4 regions of the Priestia sp. YIM B13552 genome follow, and region 4 is predicted to be linked to each of the others. Evidence: riboswitches for the same ligand, from Rfam matches in the RefSeq annotation. Region 4 holds a riboswitch; each other region holds the start of a gene.
What was found. A riboswitch is a leader RNA that binds a small molecule or an ion and turns the genes downstream of it on or off. The one in region 4 is predicted to bind cyclic di-AMP.
Positions count from the first base shown of each region.

Region 1: linked by a shared signal. The riboswitch ahead of ACFX40_RS07120 (potassium channel family protein) and the one ahead of kdpF (K(+)-transporting ATPase subunit F) in region 4 are both predicted to bind cyclic di-AMP.
Region 2: linked by a shared signal. The riboswitch ahead of ACFX40_RS08075 (APC family permease) and the one ahead of kdpF (K(+)-transporting ATPase subunit F) in region 4 are both predicted to bind cyclic di-AMP.
Region 3: linked by a shared signal. The riboswitch ahead of ACFX40_RS27115 (glutamate/proton symporter GltT) and the one ahead of kdpF (K(+)-transporting ATPase subunit F) in region 4 are both predicted to bind cyclic di-AMP.

Region 1 is NZ_JBHZOU010000002.1:203,304-205,501, forward strand. It holds gene ACFX40_RS07115 (TrkH family potassium uptake protein) at 1-196, opposite strand, end outside; gene ACFX40_RS07120 (potassium channel family protein) at 200-859, opposite strand; cyclic di-AMP (ydaO/yuaA leader) riboswitch at 983-1,127, opposite strand; gene ACFX40_RS07125 (carboxymuconolactone decarboxylase family protein) at 1,243-1,701, opposite strand; gene ACFX40_RS07130 (Lrp/AsnC family transcriptional regulator) at 1,822-2,198, shown strand, end outside.
Region 2 is NZ_JBHZOU010000002.1:385,650-387,847, forward strand. It holds gene ACFX40_RS08075 (APC family permease) at 1-1,167, opposite strand, end outside; cyclic di-AMP (ydaO/yuaA leader) riboswitch at 1,330-1,469, opposite strand; gene ACFX40_RS08080 (N-acetylmuramoyl-L-alanine amidase) at 1,661-2,198, opposite strand, start outside.
Region 3 is NZ_JBHZOU010000016.1:17,953-20,150, forward strand. It holds gene ACFX40_RS27110 (undecaprenyl-diphosphate phosphatase) at 2-826, shown strand; cyclic di-AMP (ydaO/yuaA leader) riboswitch at 1,100-1,239, shown strand; gene ACFX40_RS27115 (glutamate/proton symporter GltT) at 1,346-2,198, shown strand, end outside.
Region 4 is NZ_JBHZOU010000006.1:260,639-262,836, forward strand. It holds gene kdpA (potassium-transporting ATPase subunit KdpA) at 1-949, opposite strand, end outside; gene kdpF (K(+)-transporting ATPase subunit F) at 974-1,060, opposite strand; cyclic di-AMP (ydaO/yuaA leader) riboswitch at 1,425-1,567, opposite strand; gene ACFX40_RS22460 (hypothetical protein) at 1,583-1,720, opposite strand; cyclic di-AMP (ydaO/yuaA leader) riboswitch at 1,793-1,935, opposite strand; gene ACFX40_RS22465 (undecaprenyldiphospho-muramoylpentapeptide beta-N-acetylglucosaminyltransferase) at 2,093-2,198, opposite strand, start outside.

The DNA of each region.
Region 1 (2,198 bases), on a different contig from region 4:
AACGCGTACCTGTATCTACGACGGCTAAGCCGGTCACTGTCATAGCGGAAGTAGACGTAAAAAGGGCGTCTACCCACCGGATTGGCTCAGTAGTAGAAAAAGGCAGCATCAATAGAAGAGCGCCTATAATAATTCCTCCGCCAAAAATGGAGACAAGCAGCTGCGGAGGAGTGAGTTTAATGATTTGTTTTTTCATAAGTTAAACTCCTTCTTCTTCAAAACGGTTCAAATCACGATTATGTCCGATAACAATCAGCATATCTCCTTGTTCAATTATTTCATGCGCGGTAGGCGAAATCACCATTTCCCCGTCTTTTCGCTGAAAGCCGATAATGTTGCAGCCGTACTTGGCACGAATGTTTAAATCAAACAGCGTTTTATTATGAAGTTTTTTAGAGGCAACAATTTCGACAATACTATAATCCTTTGACAATTCAATGTAATCAATGATTTTTTCTGACACCACGTGATGAGCAATACGCTTAGCAATATCGCGCTCAGGATGAATGACTTTGTCCGCTCCTATTTTTTCCAGCACCTTTTGATGATACATATTCACTGCTTTTACCCATACTTGCTTAACGCCCATATCTTTTAAAAGCATCGTTGCGAGTACGCTTGCTTCGATATCATCCCCAAACGAAATAAGAGCATGATCAACATTGCGGATACCTAGCCCCTTTAAGCTAGCTTCATCAATCGCGTTTGCTTGCACAACATATGTAGCTGAGTTGCTAAATTTATTTACTACCTCCTGATTGCGGTCAATAGCGAGCACATCCACATCCAGATTAGCAAACTCTTCAACCAAACTTCCTCCAAAACGACCTAATCCCAATACAGCAAACTGTTTTTTCATAATGTATTTATTCCTTTCTTCAACTGCTGTGTATTCTCTTAGCTTATACTTTTTCTAAAAAATTACATCTTTTTCTTAAAAAAGCGCAAAAAAACACAGGAAGGCTCCTGTGTTTTTTCACACTCTTCCCCCTCAAAACGCTTGCGAAGTTAGCTGTCGGGTTCGGGTTTTAAGAGTAACCCTACCTTTTTAAGGATTCACCCCGGAGCACAATATGTGCGTAAATAATGGGTCCTCCGCTCCGTAATGGATTAAGCGATTTTTATTCAAATGTCTTTGATCTATTTTTTAGAATAATCGATTCGATTCATGATACGTTTCACTTCACGAAAGCTATCTTACTCCTGTGGATTTTGTCTGTCAAGATATTTTTAGCGAAGGCCTCACTTGCGCTGCAAGCTGCAAAAATCATATAAATCTAAACTGACAATCATTTTGTGAAATTGATCAAATAAATTAATAACAGCCAAAAGCTCTAACAGCTGCGTATCACTGTAAAATTTTTTTAATTGATCCATGTCAGCATCGGTCAACTCCCTTGGACGCACTCGGTACACATCAATAAATCGAAACAGCAGTCGATCTTTTTGTTCCAGCTCTTTTTCTCTTAACACTTTTTGATTAAGCGTCTCATCCCCTACATATGACATGCTCATACATGTCTCACAGCCGTTAACACCTGCTAGATAAAGCCTGATTTTTTCCTTAGTCTCTCTCTCTACTATATCGCTGTTCCAAAGCGTGTCGTAAAGCTCATCATACAATCTTTTTACATTCGGAATTAAATTCAATGCTTTTTCAAAATTTGTTCCCTCTTCGTTTGCTAACAAAACTCTTGCCATTTTTTACTCACTCCTTTTTAATTATTATAGTAAGAAAAATGGAAATTTCAGATTACATATAAAACATCTTATCGACTATTACTAATCAAATGAAACGTTAATGAGAAAGAAGGTTTTCAATTGAAAATTGATGAAATTGATTTATCGATTTTGCAGGCGCTGCAGCAAAACAGCCGCCTTTCCTTACGAGAGCTAGGAAAACAAATTAATTTGTCTCCTCCTTCGGTGGCAGAGCGAGTACGCCAGCTAGAGAGCTTTGGTGTTATAAAAGGGTATACGATTGATATTGATTATGAAAAGCTGCATTTGCCCGTGTCGTGTTTTATTGAAGTAACGATGAAAAACGGCGAGCACGAGCGTTTTAAACGATTTATTTCTCAGTATCCCTACGCTTTATTCTGTGAACGCATCGCCGGGCAAGCCTGCTTTATTACAAAGCTTCAGCTTCCTCACCTGCACATACTCGAACAATTTATTAACGAAATTACACCTTATGC
Region 2 (2,198 bases), on a different contig from region 4:
TTGAGAAAGCGTAAATGGAATAAACACCCCGACTGCATAAAGAGGAATTAATTGTTCAGTCGCTCCTTTAAAAGCTACGATTAAGACAATAGAAGCAATTCCAAGGGTCACAATTCCATTTGAATAGCCTAGTCGATCGCCACGAATTTGAAACATTCTTGGCATGTATTTATCAGACGATAAGTTCACAGCCAGCAAAGGGAACGCTGAAAAGCCCGTATTCGCCGCTAGCACTAGAATTAGAGCTGTTGTACCTTGAATAAAATAATAAAATCCATTTCGTCCAAACACACTCGATGCAATTTGTGATACAACCGTTTCATCTGCTTTTGGAGAAATGCCAAGCCAATAAGCTAAAAACGTGATGCCAGAAAATAAAACGGCTAAAATACCGCCCATCAGCATTAATGTATGAACCGCATTTTTTGCACCTGGCTCTTTAAAGTTAGGCACTGCATTTGAAATAGCTTCTACACCTGTCAATGCCGAACAGCCTGATGAAAAAGCTTTTAATAATAAAAACAAACTAATACCTGGCACTACTGTACCGAGAGATGGATGAAGCTCAGGTGAAACTTGACCTGTCGCTATTTTAAAAAAGCCTACCGCTATTAACAAAATAAGAGCAATAACAAATAAATAAACCGGATAAGCTAATACAGAAGCGGATTCTGTTACCCCGCGTAAATTTAAGACTGTAATAAAAATCACCAGCAAACACGCAATTACTACATTGTAATGATGCAGCGTTGGAAAAGCCGAAGTTAAAGCATCGGTTCCTGCTGAAACACTCACAGCAACTGTTAAAATATAATCCACCAACAGTGATCCTCCAGCGATAAGCCCAGGATTTTCTCCTAAATTGGTTTTGGAAACAATATAAGCTCCTCCGCCTTGCGGATACGCATAAATAATTTGACGGTATGAAAGAATTAAAGCCGTCAGCAGCACCAATACCCCAATCGCAATTGGAATTGAATACCAATAAGCAAGGACGCCTACTGTTGCAAGTACAATCAAAATTTGTTCTGTTCCATAAGCTACTGAAGATAAAGCATCTGACGATAAAATAGCCAGTGCTTTAAGCTTACTAAGCTTTTGATCGCCTAACTCTTTTGTTTTAAGCGGCTTTCCAATCAATAATCTTTTGAGAACTGAATAGTTCACGTAATTTCCCTCCGATGATTGCTTAGCTACTATCGACCGTCCGTTGCTAAGCTCCGTTACAAGTTCATGAATAAGTGATATTATTCCTTAAAAATACCTTTTTATGTTAAAAAAGCGCACAAAAAAAACACTAAGGGTTCTCAGCGTTTTTACACAGCTTAAACCTCCTCTCCAAAACGCTTATGGGGTTAGCTGTCGGATTCGGGCTATGAGAGTAGCCCTACCTTTTAAAAGGATTCACCCCAAGTGACAATGCACAAATTTGGGTCCCCCACTTCTGACGAATTAAGCGATAACAGGTCAATATAATTTTCGGTTAAAGAGTATGATCGATAACATGTTTCTTTCATAGCTATCCTTTGTTCTTAGATAATATACTCCCGTACAAATGGTTTGTAAAGCATTATTTTACGTAAACCATAAAATAGTGCTTAAGGCGCTTTTAACAGAAAAACAAAAGGCCTTCTGCCCGCTTACAGAAGACCTTTTTGCTTTAACTTTTTGCTTTTAAAACGGCTGCTAGCTTGTTTTTCGTTTGAGGACCATAAATGCCATCTACATCATAAGGAAGATACACAAGCTGAAAACGTCTGACTGCATCTTTCGTTTGAACTCCATATATTCCGTCTACTGACCCTACTTTAAAATTAACCGCGTTTAATGCTCTTTGAAGCTGTTTCACAGCTTCTCCAGAATCGCCTTGTTTTAAAATTCCATTAGGAAGTGGATATTGTTCAGAAGGTGGTGTTGGAGATGGTGTTGGTGAAGTTCCTGAAGGAATAACGATTGTTTTTCCAACCTGCAGTGTTAACGGATCAGAAAGCCCTGTATTCGCTTCTTGAAGCGCCTGTACTGTTATTTTGTACTTCTGTGCAATACTGTAAAGCGTATCTCCTTGCTTGATCGTATACGTTTTTGTACCCGGTTCAGAAGGCGATGGATTCGGAGTTGGTGTTGGATTTGGGTTTGGAACTGCACGACGAGGTAAATTTAAATATACGGCAATTCCTTTTGCATACGATTCACCCATG
Region 3 (2,198 bases), on a different contig from region 4:
TATGTGGGAAATTATTGTAGCAATCATTTTAGGGATTGTAGAAGGTTTAACAGAGTTTGCTCCTGTTTCGTCAACTGGGCATATGATTATTGTGGATGACCTATGGTTGAATTCCAAAGAATTATTTTCATCTCCAGTAGCTAATACATTTAAAATTGTTATTCAGCTAGGGTCGATCTTAGCAGTAGTAGTTATTTTTAAAGATCGTTTCATTAATTTATTAGGATTGGGAAAAAAGCCAGCTGCTCCAATTGGACCGACAAATCGCTTGAATTTAATGCAGGTAATTGTTGGTTTGTTACCCGCAGGAGTGTTAGGACTTTTGTTTGATGATTACATTGATGAACATTTGTTTTCTTTAAATACGGTGCTAATTGGCTTAGTAGTCGGAGCTGTATTAATGATTCTAGCAGATTTGTTTGGACCTAAACGTCCGCGTGTAGAGACGGTGGACCAAATGTCTTATGGACAAGCACTGGGTATAGGACTGTTTCAATGTATTGCTCTTTGGCCAGGTTTTTCTCGTTCAGGCTCAACGATTTCAGGAGGAGTTCTTCTTGGAATGAGCCATAAGGCAGCGGCAGATTTTACATTTATTATGGCAGTGCCAATCATGGCAGGAGCAAGTGGACTTTCATTGGTTAAAAACTGGCAGTATTTCACATCAGATGCGCTACCGTTTTTTATTGCTGGTTTTATCAGCGCCTTTATTTTTGCGCTGGTATCTATTCGCTTTTTCCTGAAATTAATTAATCGTATCAAATTAGTACCGTTTGCACTATATCGAATTGTGTTAGCAGCTATTCTATATTTTGTATTTTTATAAAATAAACACGCGAGTTCTTTAGTCCCGTAAGCTTCTAATAGAGACTCAAAGAGCAAGAAAAAGCTATTGCAATGTTGCAATAGCTTTTTTGCATAAATATATATTATCGCCTTTTGAAAGCGTTTTATAAACATGGGTATTGACAAAACGTGTCGAAAAATAGTAAATTAATATTTGTGCAGTATAAAGTTAAGTAAAAGTAAGACTTCTGTTTAGTTTTATTGACTGTAAAAAACGTATGACAACGTATAGATCGTTTTAATTTTATAAAAACTGAATAATAAGCTTAATCGTATAGAGCGGGGGAATCATTATCGGCAGTAAAGCTGCCTTGGGGTGAATCCTTACAAAAGGTAGGAAACTCTCAATTCCGAATCCGACAGTTAACCCCGTTTGCTTCATTGAGAGAAAGAGCCCAAAATAGCGTAAGTAAAAGGCTGTTCTTTCTTAAGAATAGTCTTTTTTTGTTTTTTCAGAAAAGTATATACAAATGTCATACATCTTTGGGGAGGTACATCTATGAAAAAAATTCGTTTTGGTTTGGCTACGCAGATTTTTACCGGATTAATCCTCGGTGTTCTTGTAGGGGTAATTTGGTTTAACGATCCGCGTGTAGTAACATACCTACAGCCGCTAGGAGACCTATTTTTAAGATTAATTAAGATGATTGTTATTCCAATTGTTATCTCAAGCTTAGTCGTTGGAGTTGCGGGAGCAGGGAGCGGTAAACAGGTCGGAAAGCTCGGCGTTAAAACCATTCTCTATTTTGAAATTATTACGACTTTTGCAATTATAATCGGTGTATTAGTTGCTAATATTTTTCATCCTGGGCAAGGTGTAGACATTCATTCAGCACAGAAGAGTGATATTTCACAATACGTTGAAACATCAAAACAGCAAGAAGGAAAGTCAGTGGCTGAAACGTTCTTACACATTGTTCCAACAAACTTTTTCCAGTCAATTGTTGAAGGAGACATGCTAGCAATTATCTTCTTTACAGTGTTATTTGCACTTGGAGTAGCGGCAATTGGGGAAAGAGGAAAGCCAGTTGTACAATTCTTCGACGGCGTTTCTCACGCAATGTTTCACGTGGTAAACCTTGTAATGAAAGTGGCTCCAATTGGTGTATTTGCTTTAATTGGTGTAACAGTTTCAAAATTCGGCTTAGAGTCACTTCTTTCATTAGGAAAGCTTGTTATCTTAGTTTACTTAGCGTTAATTTTCTTCCTACTTATTGTATTAGGAGGAATCGCGAAATGGGCAGGAATTAACATTTTCCACTTGTTCCGCTATATGAAAGATGAACTGTTGTTAGCATACAGTACATCTAGTTCTGAGACAGTTCTTCCGCGTATTATGGAAAAACTTGAAA
Region 4 (2,198 bases):
CCATATAACCGCTCGCTTCATTTAGATGAAAAGCATCAAGTCTTGGATTGCCGCCCCACTCTGTTACAAACGCTGTGCTTAAAATAACGATAAACAGCATACTCATCGCTACAAACAAGATGCGGCCTTGCTTACGCTGTCCGATCATTTTTCCGTACGTAAAAGGAAGTGCTGTTGGCAATAAAAGCATAAGGACAATTTGTAATACATTGCTCAACGCGTTAGGATTTTCAAATGGATGGGCTGAATTAACACCAAAAAATCCCCCTCCGTTGTTGCCTAGCTCTTTAATTGAAAGAAAAGAAGCAACTGGTCCCCTTGCTATTTGCTGTGTTGCCCCTTCTAATGTATGGGCAGTCACCGTTCCGCTTAACGTTTGAGGGACACCTGAAATCATAAATAAAATGCCGGTTATAAAAGCGATAGGAAGTAAAACACGCGTAATTGATTTCACAAAATCAACAAAAAAGTTTCCTATTTCCTTCCCTGCCAACCCACGAATAAACGCGATTGCTACTGCAAGTGCCGTTGCTGGTGCAGCAAACATCATAAATACAACGGCTGCCATCTGCGAGAAATAGGACAAACCTGATTCACCGCTGTAATGCTGCAAGTTCGTATTTGTCATAAAACTAATGGCCGTGTTAAAAGCAAGGGCCGGATCCATTCCTTTGATGTGGCTTGGGTTAAGCGGCAGTACCCCTTGAAACCGGAAGATAAGATACACCACAAAAATCATAAACGTATTCGCCAAAACGAGAGCAATTGCATATTGCTTCCACGTCTGATTATGCCCTTTAATTCCTGCCGCTTTAAACATCACCGATTCTATCTTTCCTACCAAGCTAGTGTTTTTATCGTTTGAAAACACATTCGCTATATAAATACCTACGGGCTTTGCAATAAGCGCTACAAAAACAAGCAGTAGCGCAACTGATAGTAGAAAAATCCCCACGTTTTATTCCTCCGCTTATTAAAATTGTTCTGGATTTAACAGTACATATACTAAATAAATTAAAACGAGAACTGAAATACCTAGCAAAATGAACGACACGTTCACTTCTCCTCTCTTTCGTCTACTACACGAGACGACCAGCAAATAATTCCGTACATAGCAGCTGTTAATATGACAAGCGTTCCCAGCATGATTATATCCAAGTTGCTCCCTCCTAACTGTTTCTTACCACCAATGATTAAGCGTAGTGACTGTTACCGTGCGTAAAGCATCACGCCCAAGTGAGCTAGCAGCGAAAGGTTATCTTTGATTATTCCTAACGTATTGTTGATCTCGTTTTAAAAGCCCTACTATATCCTCTTTACGGTGCAGACATAAGCTGCTCTCCTATTTTTCCATAAAAAAACCGCAGAAGAGAGTCCTCTTCCGCGGTTTAATGCACGACAAATAAGCCGTGATCGACACGAATTTTTTCACTCCCAAAACGCTTACGGAGTTAGCTGTCGGATTCGGGTTATGGAAGTAACCCTACTCAGTTAAGAGATTCACCCCTAGTACATACGTACAAAATATTGGGTCCCCCGCTCATAATTGATTAAGCGTATATTTGTTATTTAATTTTTAGACTTAATTATGGTTTTTACTGCTGCGTTTAATACTTTGATTAGCTAACATAGACAAATAGCGGTTTGCTAGATCAAAAGATTGCTGATCACATATTGCACGATATTCAATCATTTGAATCATTTGCTTAGATAAATGCATGTTAACGCTCCTTTCGCCTATATTTTGAAAGGAACGCGCTATCCGCTTTTATAGAAAACGGCCACGATTACACCATCCTCTCTCTTAACGCTTACGAAGTTAGCTGACGGGTTCGGGTCAAGAAAGTAACCCTACTCAATTATGAGATTCACCCCTAGTAATTGGGTCCTCCGCTCTTTCCCTCTCTTTCAGGAAAGACTCAGCGTTTCACTGTGGAACGTTTCATGAGAGTAATCTTACTCCTGTTAAAATTTACTGTCAACAACATTTTTTGAAATTTTAAAAGCTTTATTTTTTGCTATTTATTCATTATTTTAAAATAATAGATTCAAAGAAAAAAGCGTTCTTATCTCCTCGATAAGAACGCTTTTTTTAGCTCATTTTCTCAATTTCATTTACAAGAATTGAAATGGCATCCGTTTTTGTTGCTTCACGCATTGTACGCTTCATCGTACTTGCCTGCTGCTGAAGCTCATTT